DNA from 4 places in the Gracilibacillus thailandensis genome. Region 3 is predicted to be linked to each of the others. Evidence: predicted binding sites of a transcription regulator. Region 3 holds the regulator's gene; each other region holds the start of a gene.
What was found. Region 3 encodes Rex, which represses fermentation and respiration genes when NADH is low (regulators of the CRP and FNR family bind a similar motif). Its sites were predicted from a motif close to TTGTGAAATATTTCACAA; they were not measured.
Positions count from the first base shown of each region.

Region 1 (3,805 bases), on a different contig from region 3:
TTCTTCCTGTTTCGTTGTATTTGGTTCGAGAGTATGGGAGATTTAGCTAAAAGAAAAAGAGTGAGGGATTTCCTCACTCTTTACTGGATTTCTTCATAATCATATGCAACTTCATCTAATTGTTCATTATATTCGACAATTAAATTATACCCCTCAAAATACCATGCATCTGTCGCATCAATAAAAAAGGTAATACCATCTCTTTCCGTAGTTGTAATCGTATCCTCCATTGGTTCATTTAGTGCAAAGGCTAGTGAAAAACCTTCATGTATCGGGCTATAACCACCATATTTAGCTTGAAATTTAATTGTATCTCCATCGCTTACCCCAACGTCATCTTTAAACCATTGTAATGCTTGATCTGATAATTTGATTTCCATGCGTATGCACTCCTTTAATGACACTAAAATAATTCTCTTTAAGCTATTCCCAATATTTATCATTCTTACACTATATTATTATAAACTAATACAATTATTTGGAAATATTCCCCGGGAAATTGTCGAAAATATGTAAAAGACGCTAATCCTACTATTAGCGTCTTTACTATCCTATGAAATGGACTTGAAGAGTATATTGTTTTCCAAGTGTATATGTTGATACGTGTTTTGTTCTAGCTCTGCTAGTCTAGCATAGGTGATCCTGTATGAATTACATGCACCTTCTGGCAATGTAAAGTCATTGGTTATTTCGTTCATTTGTTGGATGATTTCACCTACAAATTCGTGATCCTCGATCATCATTTTGTTCAATTGGAAAATGTGCTCTTTTAATGCTTTGCTTGGTTCCACGTCATATTTTTCAAAAAGCGGGAATAAATCACGTTCTTCTTCAATCATATGACCTTCCATTTCCATTTTGAATCGATGAAATAATTTATATAAATCTTCAAGATGCGGATGATGCGGACCGTGTACTCGGTATATTTTTGTAACAAACTGACTGAGCGGTGTTAACTCTTCATGTAAATAGTGATGATGATGTTGCATAATATAGTCAACCAATTCTGAAGGAGTGACATCATCCCAATTGATCTCTTTATTCCCGGCTTCTATCCATGCTTGGTAGGAGTCATTGATCGATCTGATAAGTTGTTCCCCATCAACAGGTCTTTTTTTCTTATCAAGAATAGATTGAAGAGGTTGATCGCCGCCACAGCAAAAATCAATTTTTTCCTTTTTGAAAAAATCACTTGCTCTTGGATATATTTTGACAATATTTGCAGGTGTATCTGTTAGTTGAAATTCTCTCATGATATTGTTCCTCCTTTACTTATATACTTTTACTGTAACAAAAGGATAAGGAGTTAATTGTGATGCAAATCACATTATTTTCAAAGTTTCACTTTATTCTGATTTTTGTTATACTAATGAAAGCAAAATCATGAGATTATGTATCGGCTATGAAACTAAAGGTGGTGTAAAGATGGCAGTGAAATATACGAATTTTCGTGGAGATGAGTACTATTTACATGTAAGGAAAACGAACAAAGGTAATCCGTCCTATTATTTTAAAAAAGATGATTCTAATACTTCAGTTGATAGCATTCCAGAAGGTTATGAAATATATGAACACCCGAATGGAAGAGTGTTTTTAACAAAGAAGTCAAGGCGGAAAATAACTGATGAAGAAGTGCAGTTACTTAAAGAGAGTATGGAAAATAATAGTCCAATTAAGGATTATAAGTTAGATATCAGACAAAAAAGTATCTATTTATATACGTACGAAAATCCTGTCCCATTCGATGAGAATCCTTTGATTGTTGAGGCGTTGTCCGATCCGAAATATAAAACATATGATGCGCAGTTATGTTTTACATTATTGGATAAAGAAACGAGAACATTTCAAGTAGAACGTAAATCTTATACAGGTGAGAAAGATGATCAGTGGCTCTTTTTAGAAGAATCTACGAATTTAAAAGAGTTGGCGGACAAATATGTACAGCACCTTGGACAAGAAAGCTATTACGAATTATTTTAATTAGGAAGCTTGGCTAGATAAATGCCAAGCTTTTTTGAAGGTCTGAGTGGGAAGTCGCTGTGTTTGTTAGATTATATCAGGGCTGAGCGCGGACATTTGTTCCGTAATTTGTGACAAAATTGCCGTTTTCCGGTTGCATGCGGACATCTATTCCGCTATTCATAGAAAAAAGCTCTAATGTTAACTTAAATGAACCGAATAACGGAATAAATGTCCACCAACATCAAAAAAAGGCTATTATTCTAATAAATAAGGCACTAAATGTCCGGTCTACAAACGTTTATCTATTAAATAGTTCTATAGCTGCTAATCAAAAATATGATCCATAATTTGTATTAAGTTATGAAAGTGTGGTTTGATGATAAAGTCTTTGGCTCCATAGTGCAATGCCCTTGTTACGTTATCATTAGTGGCGAGGGAAGAGGCCATGATGACATTAGCGCTTGGGTCTAAGTCTTTGATTTTTAGTAAGGCATCTAATCCGTTCGATTTTGGCATAACGATATCTAAGATGATAATATCTGGTTTATATTGTTGATATGCTTTCACCGCTTCTAGACCAGTTGAGGCTTCCGCAACAACTTGATAGGAATGTTGTTCGATTTTCTGCTTAAGCCACTGTCTCATAAATCGTGAATCATCTGCAATGATGACTGTTTTTTTCATCGCTGTTCCCTCATTTTCTTTTTCATTTCATAATTCGACATTCTTCTACCATTATTTTAAAGGAAGTATTAGGCGTTGTGAAGCTGTTTTTTACACTTTAGAAAGGAAAAAAGTTTTAGAAGGATAGTAATTCGCGATGTAGTAAAGATATGGAATATATAATTTTTTCTAATAGAAAAATCCGTCCAATAAATTGAGACGGATTCTTTCTTTTCATACTTCATTATGAAATAGCTATCTATTAAATATAATATAATTTAAAATTAATATCTTGATCATGGTTTCCGAACTCTTTTCCGAACAATGTGACTCCACCTACGTGTTCGGCATCTTCTTTTACTTCCACTCTTAATTTCCATCCATCTACAGTAGTGTCTAAATCATGAATGGTTACATCTGACAAAGGTTCCCCATCCATATAGGTGCCATGTGACGTAATTCGAATCGTTTTTAATAGCCCATATTGGTTAATATTGTTTGGCCACCAGTCAGGAGTATATTTACCTCTAGTATCCGCAAAATCACCTGGACTTTGCCATGTTCCTAACTCGATATTGTTTAAAGTGAAAGTAATGTCAGATGGCCATACTTCGTTTGAAAATGGAAACTCCGATGAGATTTCAAAACTGATATCCATTTGTTGTAATTGATCTTCTTCTTGCAAAAAGTTCGGAGTTTTATATTCAATAAATCCTTGTGTAAACCACAATATTCTTGCATCCATTCTTTTAGGGTCCATAAAGTATTTGGTTTGATCTACCGGGCCAACAAAGTCTTTACTAGTCGCTAAGCCACAAGTAGGTACAACATGATAGTCTGTGTAATGACCAATAGGTACTGATGTTTCATATGTAGCAAATGAATGATAGATTTTTTTAGGGAAATTGACTTCGATGTGGTCGACTTTTAGTATGGAGATTCGTTGTAACCCTGATTTCCCTGGTATCTTTTCTGTTCGAATGATACCAGCTTTTTCTAACTTTTCGATATGTTTGGTCACAATCGGACTACTGATCCCTAAAACACTGGATAGTTCCTTTATATTCATTTTATTTTTCGATAATAATTGAATAATTTCTAATCTGACTTGGCTTGCTAATGCTTCATATACTGGTAAAGATGACTTATCTATTTCTAATTGCATAATTCCACCAACTAC
Region 1 is NZ_WJID01000110.1:199-4,003, forward strand. It holds gene GH715_RS20605 (HesB/YadR/YfhF family protein) at 81-380, opposite strand; gene ric (iron-sulfur cluster repair di-iron protein) at 552-1,253, opposite strand; gene GH715_RS20615 (hypothetical protein) at 1,426-1,980, shown strand; gene GH715_RS20620 (response regulator) at 2,287-2,646, opposite strand; gene GH715_RS20625 (ArsR/SmtB family transcription factor) at 2,888-3,790, opposite strand.
Region 1: ric (iron-sulfur cluster repair di-iron protein) is a predicted target of Rex. The motif match lies at 1,311-1,328, and genes of this name have one in related genera.

Region 2 (4,833 bases), on a different contig from region 3:
AAAAATCGTCCCATTGCCAATACCAGCAAATAGTGCCACTGATAAACTACCAATTGTGTATAGCGGTATCGTTGGTGAAAAAGATAACAGAACACCTGAAATCGTCAAGCCTGTAAAAACGAACATCAACACTTTAAATGGGTCAAATTTATCTCCTAACCAGCCACCAACAGGTCTGAGTAATGTACATAATGCAATAAAGCCCGCCGTTCGTAATCCGGCATCAACTTCAGATAGTTGAAATTCCGATACTAAAAAGTTTGGTAAATAAACCGTTAAAGCAACAAAGGACCCGAATGTTAAGAAGTAAAAGAAGCTTAAAAACCATAGTTTATTATTTCTATAAACTCCTAATACCTGTTGCTTTAATGAAGTTTGAACTTTTGGTTCATGGCGATCTCCCCATATAAAGTTGAGCACCGCAAACAGTAATAAGGGAATAATAAATGTAAACACTGCCATTCGCCAACCAAACATCCCAGCAATAATTGGTGCACCAAATGAAGTAATCGCCGTCCCGATGTTCCCGACACCATAAATACCGTTCACAAATCCGTGTTTTTCTTTCGGATAATATTTCGGTAGTGACGTAACCCCGACAGAGAATACCGCTCCACCAATACCAAGGAATAATCCTGATAGAATTAAATCTGTGAAACTATTTGCCATACCTAAATAACCAACTGGCAGGATTAAAAAGAGTAAACTTAACAGAAATAAACCTCGTGCCCCAAATCGATTCGTATAAAAACCTAACGGAACTCGTAATACAGAACCTAAGATAACAGGAACTGCGGTAACAAACGATATTTGTCCTGCAGTTAAGCTAATATCTTGCTTAATAAAACTCATTAAAGATGAGAGTAATACCCATACCATAAAGCCGACGACAAGGCTAAGTGTTTGTAAGGGTAGTTGCATTTTTTTCACATTCATCATGTTCACCCATCCTTTCTTACACTGTTTTGTTAATGTCATAATATCGGCTCTCAATTAAAAATTGTGTGATCTTCTTCACATCTTGAATAATAATTTTATAATTGTGAATAAACCATGAATTTTACGTTCAAAATGGTAGAATAGATAGATTTATTTTTACGAATTTATGAAATATCATTTGTATCATTACACTTATAAGATAATTTATTTTATAATAATTGTTGTGTAATGAATACTTTTTTTAGAGAATAAGTATTCAAAAAATAAAAAAATACACAAGGAGGACAATCATTATGTCATTAATCGGTAAAGAAGTACTACCATTTCAAGCATCTGCATTCCGTCAAGGAGACTTTGTAGATGTAACAGAAGAAAATTTTAAAGGTCAATGGAGCATTGTTTGCTTCTACCCTGCAGACTTTACCTTCGTTTGCCCAACAGAATTAGAAGACCTACAAAATCAGTATGCAGAATTACAAAAGTTAGGTGTAGAAGTATACTCTGTATCTACGGACACGCACTTTACACATAAAGCATGGCACGAAAGCTCTGATGCAATCGGTAAAATCGAATACACAATGATCGGTGACCCTTCACACATCATCTCTCAAAACTTTGATGTACTACGCGAAGACGAAGGTTTAGCTGATCGCGGAACATTCATTATTGACCCTGATGGTGTCATCCAAGCAGCGGAAATCAATGCAGAAGGTATTGGTCGTGACGCAAGCTCACTAATTAACAAAATTAAAGCAGCTCAATACGTGCGTAACAATCCTGGTGAAGTGTGCCCCGCTAAATGGGAAGAAGGCGGCGAAACACTTAGACCAAGTATTGATCTAGTAGGGAAAATATAAGAAAAGAGGGTCAAAATGCTTGATCAAGAAATAAAAACACAGCTTAATGAATATTTGAAACTGTTAGAAAATGATATTGTCATCAAGGCAAGCGTCGGTTCTGACGATGTTTCAAAAGAAGTAGACGAACTAGTAAATGAAATTGCAAGCATGTCTGATAAAATCACAGTAGAGAAAGGCTCTTTTGACCGCACTCCTAGCTTTAGCATTAATCGTGCAGGCGAGGACACTGGCGTTATTTTCGCTGGTGTCCCACTTGGTCATGAGTTTACTTCTCTTGTGTTGGCATTATTACAAGTAAGTGGACGTCCACCTAAAGTGGATGATTCTATTATTGAACAAATCAAAAAACTAGAAGGTCCGCTTAACTTCGAAACGTATGTAAGCTTATCATGCCAAAAGTGTCCTGATGTCGTTCAAGCACTTAACATTATGAGTGTTGCACATCCTGACATTACTCATACGATGGTAGAAGGATCTGCTTTTAAAGAGGAAGTAGATAGTAAAGACATCATGGCTGTTCCTTCCGTTTATTTAAATGGCGAACAGTTTGTTGATGGTCGACAAACCATCGAAAGCATCCTTGAAGCACTAGGAAGCAGTGCTGACATTTCCGAGCTAAATGATAAGGATCCTTATGATGTATTAGTCGTTGGTGGAGGACCTGCTGGTTCCAGTGCTGCTATTTATGCTGCTCGTAAAGGTATCCGTACTGGTATCGTGGCAGAACGCTTTGGTGGACAAGTACAAGACACACTTGGTATTGAAAACTTCATCACAACGAAATATACAGAAGGTCCTAAATTAGTAGCTAACATGGAAGAGCATGTACGTGATTATGATGTAGATATCATGAACTCTATGCGTGCTAAATCTTTAGAGAAAAAAGATCTTTTTGAACTAGAATTAGAGAATGGTGCAACACTAAAAAGTAAAACAATTGTACTTTCAACCGGTGCTCGCTGGCGTAATATCGGTGTTCCTGGCGAAGCAGAGTTCAAGAACAAAGGTGTTGCATACTGTCCACACTGTGACGGTCCCATCTTTGAAGGAAAAGATGTTGCTGTAATCGGTGGTGGAAACTCTGGTGTCGAAGCAGCTATTGATCTAGCAGGTATTGTTAAACATGTAACACTGATTGAATTCGCTCCAGAATTAAAAGCAGATAATGTTTTACAAGACCGCCTATATAGTCTATCCAATGTAACAGTGCTTACAAACGCCAGAACTTCTGAAATCTATGGTTCTGACAAAGTCGAAGGACTAAAATACGTAGATCGAGAATCAGAAGAAGAGAAACAAATTGAGCTTGCAGGTGTCTTCATTCAAATTGGACTTGTTCCAAACACAGAGTGGTTGAAGGATACTTTGGAGTTAAATAAGTTTGGCGAGATTGTAGTCGATGAGCGTGGTACCACAAGTATCCCTGGTGTATTTGCAGCAGGTGACTGTACGAACAGCGCTTATAAGCAAATCATTATTTCAATGGGATCTGGTGCTACTGCGGCATTGGGAGCATTTGATCATTTGATTCGGAATTAACATAGAAAAGGCTGTCACACCGATGACAGCCTTTTTTATTTCTTATGGACAAGTTTTAGTGATGTTTGCATTTTTTGTCCGTAAGATTTATTTTTCATCAGCCTGAAATACAAGCCCGATTTCTTTTCGTGCCTGATCTAGTATTCGCATCGTTTTAAGGGAATGCTCCCATGTGTTGATATCATTTTCCAGCTTCTTTTGTTCAATTGACTCGATAAATGATTTTGCTTCATAATACATCGTGTTATCTTCTTGCCCGGCATTTAAAACCTCTTCAGAACCATCTTTGTACACGATTTTTACATTGTTCATATCAGAAAGTTTCCCAATAACAATTGATCCTTTTTCCCCTTGAATTTCTGATGGGATAGCAGAGTTCGTAATTTTAGAAAACATACAGACACCGTTCAATGAGGGATAGTCCACTGTCACGGTTCCTTCACCGTCAACATCCGATTCCAACATATATGCTGTTGCTTTCACACGGTCTGGTCCGCCAAATAAAGCGACCATCGGATAAATGCAATATACACCAATATCCATTAATGACCCATTTGACAATTCTGGTTTAAATGCGTTTAATACAATTCCTTCTTTGTATTTATCATAACGAGAGGAATATTGACAGAAGTTCGCAACATAGCGGCGAACTGGTCCAATTTTAGCTAAACTTTCTTGAATAAGCTTAAAATTAGGAGTATGCGTCGTTTTCATTGCTTCCATCAGCGTGACGTTTTGTTGTTTTGCGGTATCAATCATCGCTTGTACCTCTTGCTGATTAGAGGCAAAAGGTTTTTCAACAATAACGTGTTTACCACCTTTCATACAAGCTGTCGCATGTTCACAGTGATAAGCTGTCGGTGAAGCAATATAAACGGCATCGACTTTGTCACTGTCTGCCAACTCCTGAATAGTTGTATATGTATGCTCGACATTATACTTACTCGCAAAATCTCTTGCTTTTTCCTCCGTGCGTGAATAAACAGCATTTAACTTAAAATCATCTAATTTACTTGCTCCATCAATAAAACGATCGGTTATCCAATTTGTACCTATTACTCCAAAGCGAATCATATATATTGCCTCCATTTTGTTATTATATTTTCTGGACACTTTCAAAGATTATCTGGACACTATCCCACTCTTTCTGGACACTTATGTGCATTATCTGGACATTTTCCACTGTTATCTGGATACTTTCATCACTTTTCTGGACACTACCTAAAAAGAGTCCCTTCTACTAAGAAGGCACTCTTGATTTTACTCTTTTTCCTTCAATCGGTCTAACACTAAACGATATCCATCGGTACCGTAAGCGAGGCATCTCTTCACTCGAGAGATAGTTGTCGTAGATGCGCTAGATTCTTCTGCAATAGCTGTATATGTTCTGCCTTCGTCAAGCATTTTCGCTACTTGCAGGCGTTGTGCTAATGATTGAATCTCGTTCATTGTTGCAATATCATCAAAAAAGCGGTAGCATTCTTCCCGGTCTTCC
Region 2 is NZ_WJID01000047.1:1,200-6,032, forward strand. It holds gene GH715_RS13930 (nitrate/nitrite transporter) at 1-939, opposite strand, end outside; gene ahpC (alkyl hydroperoxide reductase subunit C) at 1,233-1,796, shown strand; gene ahpF (alkyl hydroperoxide reductase subunit F) at 1,812-3,338, shown strand; gene GH715_RS13945 (Gfo/Idh/MocA family protein) at 3,426-4,412, opposite strand; gene GH715_RS13950 (YerC/YecD family TrpR-related protein) at 4,599-4,833, opposite strand, start outside.
Region 2: GH715_RS13930 (nitrate/nitrite transporter) is a predicted target of Rex. The motif match lies at 1,003-1,020, and genes of this name have one in related genera.

Region 3 (4,833 bases):
TGTTTCTGTTGCAGCACCAACTTTTACTACAGCTACACCGCCAGCAAGCTTAGCTAGGCGCTCTTGTAATTTTTCTTTATCGAATTCAGAAGTAGTTTCTTCTACCTGTGCACGGATTTGTGCAACACGAGCAGAGATTTGTTCTGGGTCACCTGAACCTTCTACGATAGTTGTGTTCTCTTTAGTAACAACTACTTTAGAAGCGCGACCTAATTGCTCAATGCTAGTGTTTTTAAGATCTAAACCAAGATCTTCTGTAATTACTTCAGCACCAGTTAATACAGCGATATCTTCTAGCATTGCTTTACGACGATCACCGAATCCAGGAGCTTTTACAGCAACTGCATTAAATGTTCCGCGTAGTTTGTTCACTACTAATGTAGCAAGCGCTTCGCCTTCTACATCTTCAGCAATTAAAAGAAGTGGTTTACCTTGTTGTACAACTTGTTCTAGAACTGGTAATACTTCTTGGATATTGTTGATTTTCTTATCTGTAATTAAAATGTAAGGATCTTCAAGATCTGCTTCCATTTTGTCTTGGTCAGTAACCATATATGGAGAAGCATATCCGCGATCGAATTGCATACCTTCAACAACTTCTAATTCTGTGTTGAATCCTTTAGACTCTTCGATTGTGATAACACCATCGTTCCCCACACGCTCCATTGCTTCTGCGATTAATTGACCTACTTCATCATCAGCAGAAGAAATAGCTGCTACTTGTGCAATTGAATCTTTTCCTTCGATAGGTTTGGAAACTTTACGAAGTTCTTCCGTTGCGATTTCAACCGCTTTTTCAATACCGCGGCGTACACCTACTGGGTTTGCACCAGATGCAACGTTTTTAAGACCTTCTTGGATCATTGCTTGTGCTAATACTGTTGCAGTTGTTGTACCGTCACCAGCTACATCATTTGTTTGAGAAGCAACTTCAGAAACAAGCTGTGCACCCATGTTTTCGAAACTATCTTCTAATTCAATTTCTTTAGCAATCGTTACACCATCATTTGTAATTAGTGGTGAACCATATTTTTTATCTAAAACAACGTTACGACCTTTTGGTCCTAATGTTACTTTTACTGCATTAGCAAGTGTGTCTACCCCACGTAGCATTGCGCGACGTGCTTCTTCACTAAATTTTAATTCTTTAGCCATTGTGAAAAAACCTCCTTAAAATTTGAAAAAATGTTATGTTATTTATCTTTAAAGCTCTTCGTTATCTTACTTAGCTTACAACTGCTAAAATGTCACTTTCACGAAGAATTAAGTATTCTTTACCTTCATATTTTACTTCTGTACCAGCAAATTTAGAGAAAATGATAGTATTTCCTTCTTCAACTTCAAGTGCCACTTTCTCTCCATTGTCGGTTACACGACCAGAACCAACAGCTACAACCTTACCTTCTTGTGGTTTTTCCTTCGCAGAATCTGGAAGAACAATTCCACTCGCTGTTTTTTCTTCTTGCTCTACAAGCTCAATAATGACACGATCACCTAATGGTTTTAGCATCTTTTCGTTACCTCCTTGAATTTCTCATTCATTATTTTGTTGATTATTAGCACTCGTTCAAGAGGAGTGCTAACACAATTATTATAATAATGAAAATTGATTTTTTTTGCAAGTATTTTAATATCGTTTTTTAAAAAAATTTATCCCGGTCGCTAACTATATAAGTGGAGGGTCTCCCCTCCACTTATGAACAGCAAAATACTCACATACTTCTATGTGTAGACGAAGTATTTCAATTTTATTCTAAATTTATGTTAAAATACGTATCATGACATTAAAAAGAGTTTAAGGGAGTCGTTATACTTTGCCAAGAAAATATATTTATTTGATCATAACGTATATTGCTATGCAGTTTTCCATCTTTTTGGCTCTACCGTTTGCTTCCTTCATTGAAGATTTGGATACTTTCCAAGCTAACTGGAATATTGCATCATTTGCGATAGCTTTGATGATATCTATCTATTTCATAAGGGATGAAGTGCAAGATTTCTTCCAAGCACAACAAAAGAAAATTGGCACCATTATACTGTGGTCTGTACTAGGTTTTTTCCTTGTAATGATAACACAAGGCGTTGCTGTTGTTATTGAGATGGTAGTTTTCAAAATCCCACCTGGTTCAGAAAATACAATGGACTTAATGAACATAGCACGACAAACTCCTTTGTTCATTGTAATTATTTCTATATTGGGACCAATTCTAGAAGAGTTAGTGTTTCGTAAAGCTATTTTTGGTTCACTCTATAAGAGAATGAACTTCTTTTTCGCTGCGTTGTTATCTGGGGTCATTTTCGCAGCTGTTCATAATGATTTTGAACACTTACTTATATACACTTCAGTTGGAATGGTGTTCGCCTTTCTTTACGTTGAAACGAAACGAATCCTTGTACCAATTATTGTGCATATGTCGATGAATACATTTGCCGTAATCGGTCAACTGTCTGTCGATCCAGAAGAAATGGAACAGCAAATGGATCAAATAAAAGAGTTAATGACGATTCTTATTGGAGGACATTAGTATTATGCGTATTTCACCTTTACGGTCTGCCATTTTTTACATTGCATTAGGCGCTTTGTTCACCTTCATCGCAATCCAATCGGCAGATGAAACTGTTTTTAACTTTATTACCATTTTATTAGCAACCTTTGCAACAATTGATTTTGTGGTTGCGTTTAGATTAATCAATCTACATTTTCGCATAAAAAAGGCGAATGACAATAAGAAAAAATAGACTTAGCTACTGTTAGCTGAGTCTATTTTTTAGTAATAATATTTTTACTCTTCTCTCTCGTTCTCTAACGGATAATGCTTCATAAAATAGGCAAGTGATTGTAGTTCCACGGCTAAATCAATATGATGTACACGGACATTCTCGGGAACTGTAATTCTTGCCGGTGTGAAGTTCAAAATACCGCTGACTCCTGCTTTCACTAGACGATCAGTAATATTTTGTGCTTCCGATACAGGTACTGTCAAAATTGCAACAGAGATATTTTCTAAGTTCCCCTCTAAATCGTCAATGTGGTGCACTTGAATATCCCCTATCGTTTTGCCGACCTTTCGTTTATCAGCATCAAAAGCGACTTCAATTTTTGTATTATTATTTTTAGTGAAATTATAATTTAAAAAAGCGGTTCCTAAATTCCCTACACCAATTAGCGCAACGGGAGTATTTTCATCCTGATCTAATGTTTTTCGGAAAAACCCCAACAAATATTCGACATTATAGCCATAACCTTTTTTCCCTAAAGCACCAAAATAGGAGAAATCTCGTCTTATTGTAGCAGAATCGACTTTCATCGCTTCACTTAATTCTTTTGAAGAAACTCGCGACTTTCCCTGAATATGAAGATTATTTAAAAATCGATAATATAACGGCAAACGTTTCGCCGTCGCTTGTGGTATTTTATTTTGATTGATCATCATTCATTCCCCTTACTATAATTCGGTTTGGATTTGTGAATGTTTATACTTACTTTTTATTCTAACAGAAAAGCGGTTAAATGTCGTGAAAGAATTCACTTACAGCCAAATAACCGTGCTTGCAGTGGTTTCTGCTTTCCGATACACTGAACATATTAGAGGTGAAAGCAAATGATTTATTTACAAGTAAACAATTTAACCAAAAGGTTCGGTGCTGAACTGATCTTATCTAATATAAAATTAGAGATAAAAAGCGATGACCGGATTGCTATAGTGGGTCGAAATGGTGCCGGAAAATCCACTCTTTTAAATATTATTTCCAATCAACTTAGTTATGATGAAGGGGAAATTCATAAACCGAAAGATGTATCGTTAGGCTATCTTGCACAACATTCAGGTTTAAATTCTAATGAAACGATTTGGGACGAGATGCTTAAGATTTTTGAACACTTTCAAAAGGAAGAAAAAGCGCTACGTCAGATGGAACAGCAAATGGGCGATCCTGATCTACTTGCGGATAGTGAACGTTACGAGCAGTTGCTTGCCAGTTATGATCAAAAACAAGAAGCCTTCAAGCTTGCAGGTGGTTATCAATATGAAGCGGACATAAAAGCGGTGCTGAACGGCCTTGATTTCCCTGAAAGCATGTGGACGACCTCGATTGCTACACTAAGTGGTGGCCAAAAAACAAGATTAGCTTTAGGGAAACTTTTATTAACGAAGCCTGACATTCTCATATTAGATGAGCCTACCAACCATTTGGATATTCAAACTTTAACGTGGTTGGAAGGCTATTTAAACAATTATCAAGGTGCTGTCGTCATCGTCTCTCACGACCGCTACTTTTTAGATAAAACCGTAAATATTGTCTATGAAATCTCTCGACATCATTCAACTAAATATCATGGCAATTATAGTGATTATTTGCAACAAAAAGCAGCGAATTATGAACGTGATCTAAAGCTCTATGAGAAACAACAGAGTGAAATTAAAAGAATGGAAGAGTTTATTCAGAAAAATATTGTACGTGCTTCTACTACGAAACGTGCCCAAAGTAGACGTAGGCAGTTAGAAAAAATGGAAGTGATGGACAAACCAGCTGGCGAAGAAAGCTCTGCTAAGTTTACGTTTACAATTGATCGCAGAAGTGGTAACGATGTGTTAAAAATTAACGATTTAGCATTTCACTATCAAGAATCAGATCCATTCATTTTTTCAAATCTTAACTTGCATATCGAACGTGGAGATAGTGTAGCACTAGTCGGACCAAATGGTGTTGGAAAATCAACCTTATTAAAGACGATTATCGGGCAGCTAGATCCTGCTTCAGGTGACATTCAGCTCGGAACAAATGTACAGATTGGTTACTATGATCAAGAACAAACACAATTAAATCCTAAGA
Region 3 is NZ_WJID01000017.1:83,152-87,984, forward strand. It holds gene groL (chaperonin GroEL) at 1-1,155, opposite strand, end outside; gene groES (co-chaperone GroES) at 1,226-1,510, opposite strand; gene GH715_RS07160 (CPBP family intramembrane glutamic endopeptidase) at 1,815-2,525, shown strand; gene GH715_RS07165 (YdiK family protein) at 2,530-2,739, shown strand; gene GH715_RS07170 (redox-sensing transcriptional repressor Rex) at 2,784-3,431, opposite strand; gene GH715_RS07175 (ABC-F family ATP-binding cassette domain-containing protein) at 3,603-4,833, shown strand, end outside.

Region 4 (4,833 bases), on a different contig from region 3:
CACAAAGACACAGGAAGAGGCCAAATGGAAATAAAAAAGTTTATGTTCAAAGGAAAGTGGGCAGCAGAAGCGATGGTTATGTGATTGATATATTATAAAATGGTCACTAAAACAATTCATTTTCTTCTAACCTACTAAAGCATCTTATTTCAAGTAGCTCGTGTCGTATAGCGGTCTCCTAACCATTAAGAACGCCTATTTTTCTAGCATTTCGTGTTAATTAGACCATTTCTAATCGCTGACAACTAAATCCATACTTCATCAAACGAATACACACACACTTTACTTATCAACTTATTGGAATGTATTGATGCCTAATCGATATAGGATTATGATGATATGATGTTATAATTAGAATATAAGGTATTTAAAGAAGTGGTTGGTGATCAAGATGGAAATGGAATTAAAAATATCCACCGGAATTCCTGGGTTCGATAAGACGATTGACTCGCTGAGACTAGGAGATAATGTAGTATGGCAAGTGGATAACATTCATGCCTATAAAGATATTATTACTCCGTATGTTGACAAAGCTTTACGAGATGGTCGAAAAGTAATCTATGTACGCTTCGGTAAACATGAACCATTGGTCGATAGAGAAGAAGTTCAACAGTACAATGTGGATGCTAAAAAAGGATTTGAAAGCTTTGCTACCGAAATTCATCGGTTAATTGAAAATGAAGGATTTAAAACGTTTTATGTATTCGATAGTTTGACGGATTTATTATCAAGTTGGTGTTCGGATTTAATGATCGGCAACTTTTTCAAAGTGTGCTGTCCTTATTTATATGAATTAGATACAGTAGCATATTTTGCGATTAACCGGAATGTTCATACGTATGCAACGATCGCCCGAATACGTGAAACTACACAAGTTTTGTTAGATTTGTATGAAGTTGATGGCAAACATTATATTCATCCGTTAAAAGTATGGCAACGCTACTCCCCTACAATGTTTTTCCCTCATTTAATTGAAGATGAGCGGGTGAAAAGTATTACAGCAAGTGCAGAGGCATCTGCTTTATTTTCTAATATCAATCGTGTAGAAGAACGAATGGATTATTGGGATGTTATTTTTTCAAGAGCACATGACGACTTACGAAAAGATCAGGTGACGCAAGAAAAAACAAAAAGATTATTGATGACTCTGTTAATTGGTGAAAAATCGAGAATGTTTGATTTATGTGATCAATACTTTACATTACAAGACATATTAACAATTGCTTCTAGAGAAGTAGGTACAGGGTTTATTGGTGGAAAAAGTGTCGGGATGCTGTTAGCTAGAAAAATATTAAAAGAAGACAAAAAGAATCGCTTTGCAAAATATATGGAAGCACATGATTCTTTTTATATTGGATCTGATATTTTCTATACCTATATTGTGCAAAATGGTGGATGGAAATTGCGTGTTAAACAGAAAACGAAAGAAGGCTATTATACGTATGCAAGGGAACTACGAGAGAAATTACTAAATGGAGAATTCCCTGCCAACATTAAGGAACAATTTGTCCAGGTGCTCGAATATTTCGGTCAATCCCCGATTATTATTCGTTCCAGTTCGTTGTTGGAAGATAATTTCGGAAATGCGTTTGCTGGAAAATACGATAGCGTCTTTTGTGTGAATCAGGGCACACCGGAAGAGCGTTATAAGGCATTAGAAGATGCGATCCGTATTGTATACGCCAGTACAATGAATGAAGATGCACTGGAATATCGAATGAATCGTGGGTTATTCGAAAAAGATGAACAAATGGCAATTTTGATTCAGCGAGTATCTGGTGATCATTATGAAGATAATTTCTTCCCGCATGTTGCTGGAGTTGGTAACTCTTCCAACCTGTATGTATGGGACAAAAGCGTTGATATGGATGCAGGTATGATTCGTTTAGTGTTCGGATTGGGTACTAGAGCAGTGGACCGAACCGTTGATGACTATGCCAAAATTGTTACATTGGATCAACCGACACGGAAGCCGTTAATGCATATGGATGATTTGAAGAAATTTTCGCAGCATGGAGTCGACGTTTTATCAATGTCGAAAAATCAATTGACTAGTGTGAAGGTTGATGAGGCAATAGCCAATGTATGGGATGTCGAGCGTAATTTGTTCGCCTCGATTGATACCGAAACAGCTTTTCGTTTGAAGGATTTAGGGTATAAGAATATGCCGACACCATATATTCTCGATTTTAAAAACTTATTAAAAAATTCTACATTTCCAGAAGTGATGAGAGAAATTTTAGCAGAAATAGCGCGTGTTTATGATTATCCTGTCGATGTAGAGTTTACCGCTAATTTCCGTGGTAAAGATGACTTTAAGATTAACATTGTCCAATGTCGACCATTGCAAACCAAAGGATTGGGGCAATCAGTAGAAATACCAGAAATAAAACCAGATGAAGCCTGTTTTATACAAACAGAGGGTAGCTTTATGGGAGGTAATGTACGTATTCCAATCGATTATTGTATTTATGTAGATATGGATGGTTACCTCGATTTAAGTGAACAAGATAAATACAGTGTGGCACGCACCATAGGTAAAATAACAAGAGATCTCAAAAATGAACGTGTTTTTCTGGTTGGTCCTGGACGATGGGGGACGTCCACACCATCTCTAGGTGTTCCGGTTCACTTTTCAGAAATTCAACATGTGTCTGCTATCTGTGAGGTCTCCTCGCAAGAAAAAGGTTTTATGCCGGAATTATCCTATGGTAGTCACTTCTTTCAAGATATTGTTGAATCAGATATTTTTTATGCCGCTATTTTTGATGGAGAAGAAGGGGTTCGTTTTGAACCTTCTTACGTGACAAGCCGGGAAAACATCTTAACGAATTGGGTAGAAACTCCGACAATTCCGGAAGAAGTGATCCACGTTAGTAAAGTAACGGGGATGGAACTACTATCAGACATTGTGAAGCAGAAATTATTGTGTAGATAGTATTACGCTATAATATAAAGACTGGTGATTGTATCACTGAAATTGGAAAACTCCAGTAAAATTATAACAAGCTTTTTTCTGATTTTGAAAAGTGCTCAATAACTCGTAATGTTAATCCTACAGTTTTTTGCTGTAGGATTTTCTTATGGAGTTTTGTCTGTAAGCATTTTATGGGAAGTTTAAATGGAGATGTCTATGTAGGCGCAAAAAACTAGTTATATTGCAAAGAAGGAGAGTTTCGCAATAAACATGTCCCATTTCGCAATAAACAGCTGCGTCATAAAAAAGTTATCTCTTTAAAAGAGGTAAACTAAAGCATTCATCGAACTTTCATAAACTAACTTTTTACACGGAAAACCTCACATTTAAATTGTTAGATTTCCTGGTAAACGAATCATTACCGGGAAAACCGTTCACTTTTAATGACAGATTTCCCTGTTAATCCAACTTTACCGGGAAATCTTACAGTTTCATTTAGAAGTTTTGTTCGTAAAACGAATCATTAAGATAGCAAAGTAAGAATCCCACCTTTACATATTTACTTCAACTGCATAAACTTTTCAAACATTTTCAATCAAAATGTATAAATATTCACCAAACCTTGATATCTCGGTGTTTGTCACAAAATCGTCACGGTCTGGTGTGATTTTGTTCACACCTTGTATTGGTGTGTTCGTGATTTAATGAACATAAGCAATAGAGAATGGGAACACGGAGGGATCAAGATGTCAAACAAAAAATCTCCATTATGGCAACGTATGAATTATCTAAAACCAAAAGAAAAATATGCAAACAATCATAGCCAATTACAGGAAGGTGATCGGGATTGGGAAAATGTCTATCGCAGAAGGTGGCAGCATGACAAAGTGATTCGCTCTACACATGGTGTCAATTGTACGGGCTCTTGTAGCTGGAATATATTTGTAAAAGATGGCATTGTAACATGGGAAGGACAGTCAATTGATTATCCTTCTACAGGACCAGACATGCCAGACTTTGAACCACGTGGCTGCCCAAGAGGAGCAAGCTTTTCTTGGTATATTTACAGTCCGCTGCGTGTTAAATACCCTTATGTCAGAAAAAAATTATTAATGTTATGGCGTGAAGCTTTACAGATACATGAAAATCCGTTAGATGCTTGGAAGAGTATCGTGGAGGACCCGGAAAAAGCAAGAATGTACAAAAGTGCTCGAGGCAAAGGTGGTTTAGTCCGTGCCGATTGGCAAGAAGTTACTCAATTAGTAGCGGCATCTGTATTATACACAACGTTAACATATGGATCAGATCGTAACATCGGTTTTTCACCAATTCCGGCGATGTCCATGGTTAGTCATGCAGCAGGAAGTCGCTTTATGTCATTGCTCGGTGGACCAATGCTTAGTTTTTACGATTGGTATGCAGACTTACCACCAGCATCTCCGCAAATTTGGGGAGATCAAACAGATGTACCGGAAAGCTCTGACTGGTACAATTCCGGTTATATTATGACTTGGGGTTCAAACGTACCGCTAACCCGTACACCAGATGCACACTTTTTGGCAGAAGCACGATATAAAGGAACAAAAGTAGTGTCCGTAAGTCCGGATTATGCTGAATCGACCAAATTTGCAGATGATTGGATGTCGGTGAAACAAGGTACAGATGGTGCTGTTGCGATGGCGATGGGACACGTGATTTTAAATGAGTTTTATCAAAAAAATCGCACGCCATATTTTGAAGACTATGCTAAACAATATACTGATTTTCCTTTTACCGTCAGATTAAAACAAAAAGGAGACAACTATATTGCCGACCGTTTTCTACATGCGAAGGATTTAGCACTAGAAACGACCAATAGTGAATGGAAGCCATTAATGTACAATGCTTTAACAGAAGATTTCGCTTTGCCACAAGGA
Region 4 is NZ_WJID01000024.1:66,177-71,009, forward strand. It holds gene GH715_RS09320 (ABC transporter substrate-binding protein) at 1-34, shown strand, start outside; gene GH715_RS09325 (PEP/pyruvate-binding domain-containing protein) at 398-2,938, shown strand; gene GH715_RS09330 (nitrate reductase subunit alpha) at 3,664-4,833, shown strand, end outside.
Region 4: GH715_RS09330 (nitrate reductase subunit alpha) is a predicted target of Rex. The motif match lies at 3,579-3,596, and genes of this name have one in related genera.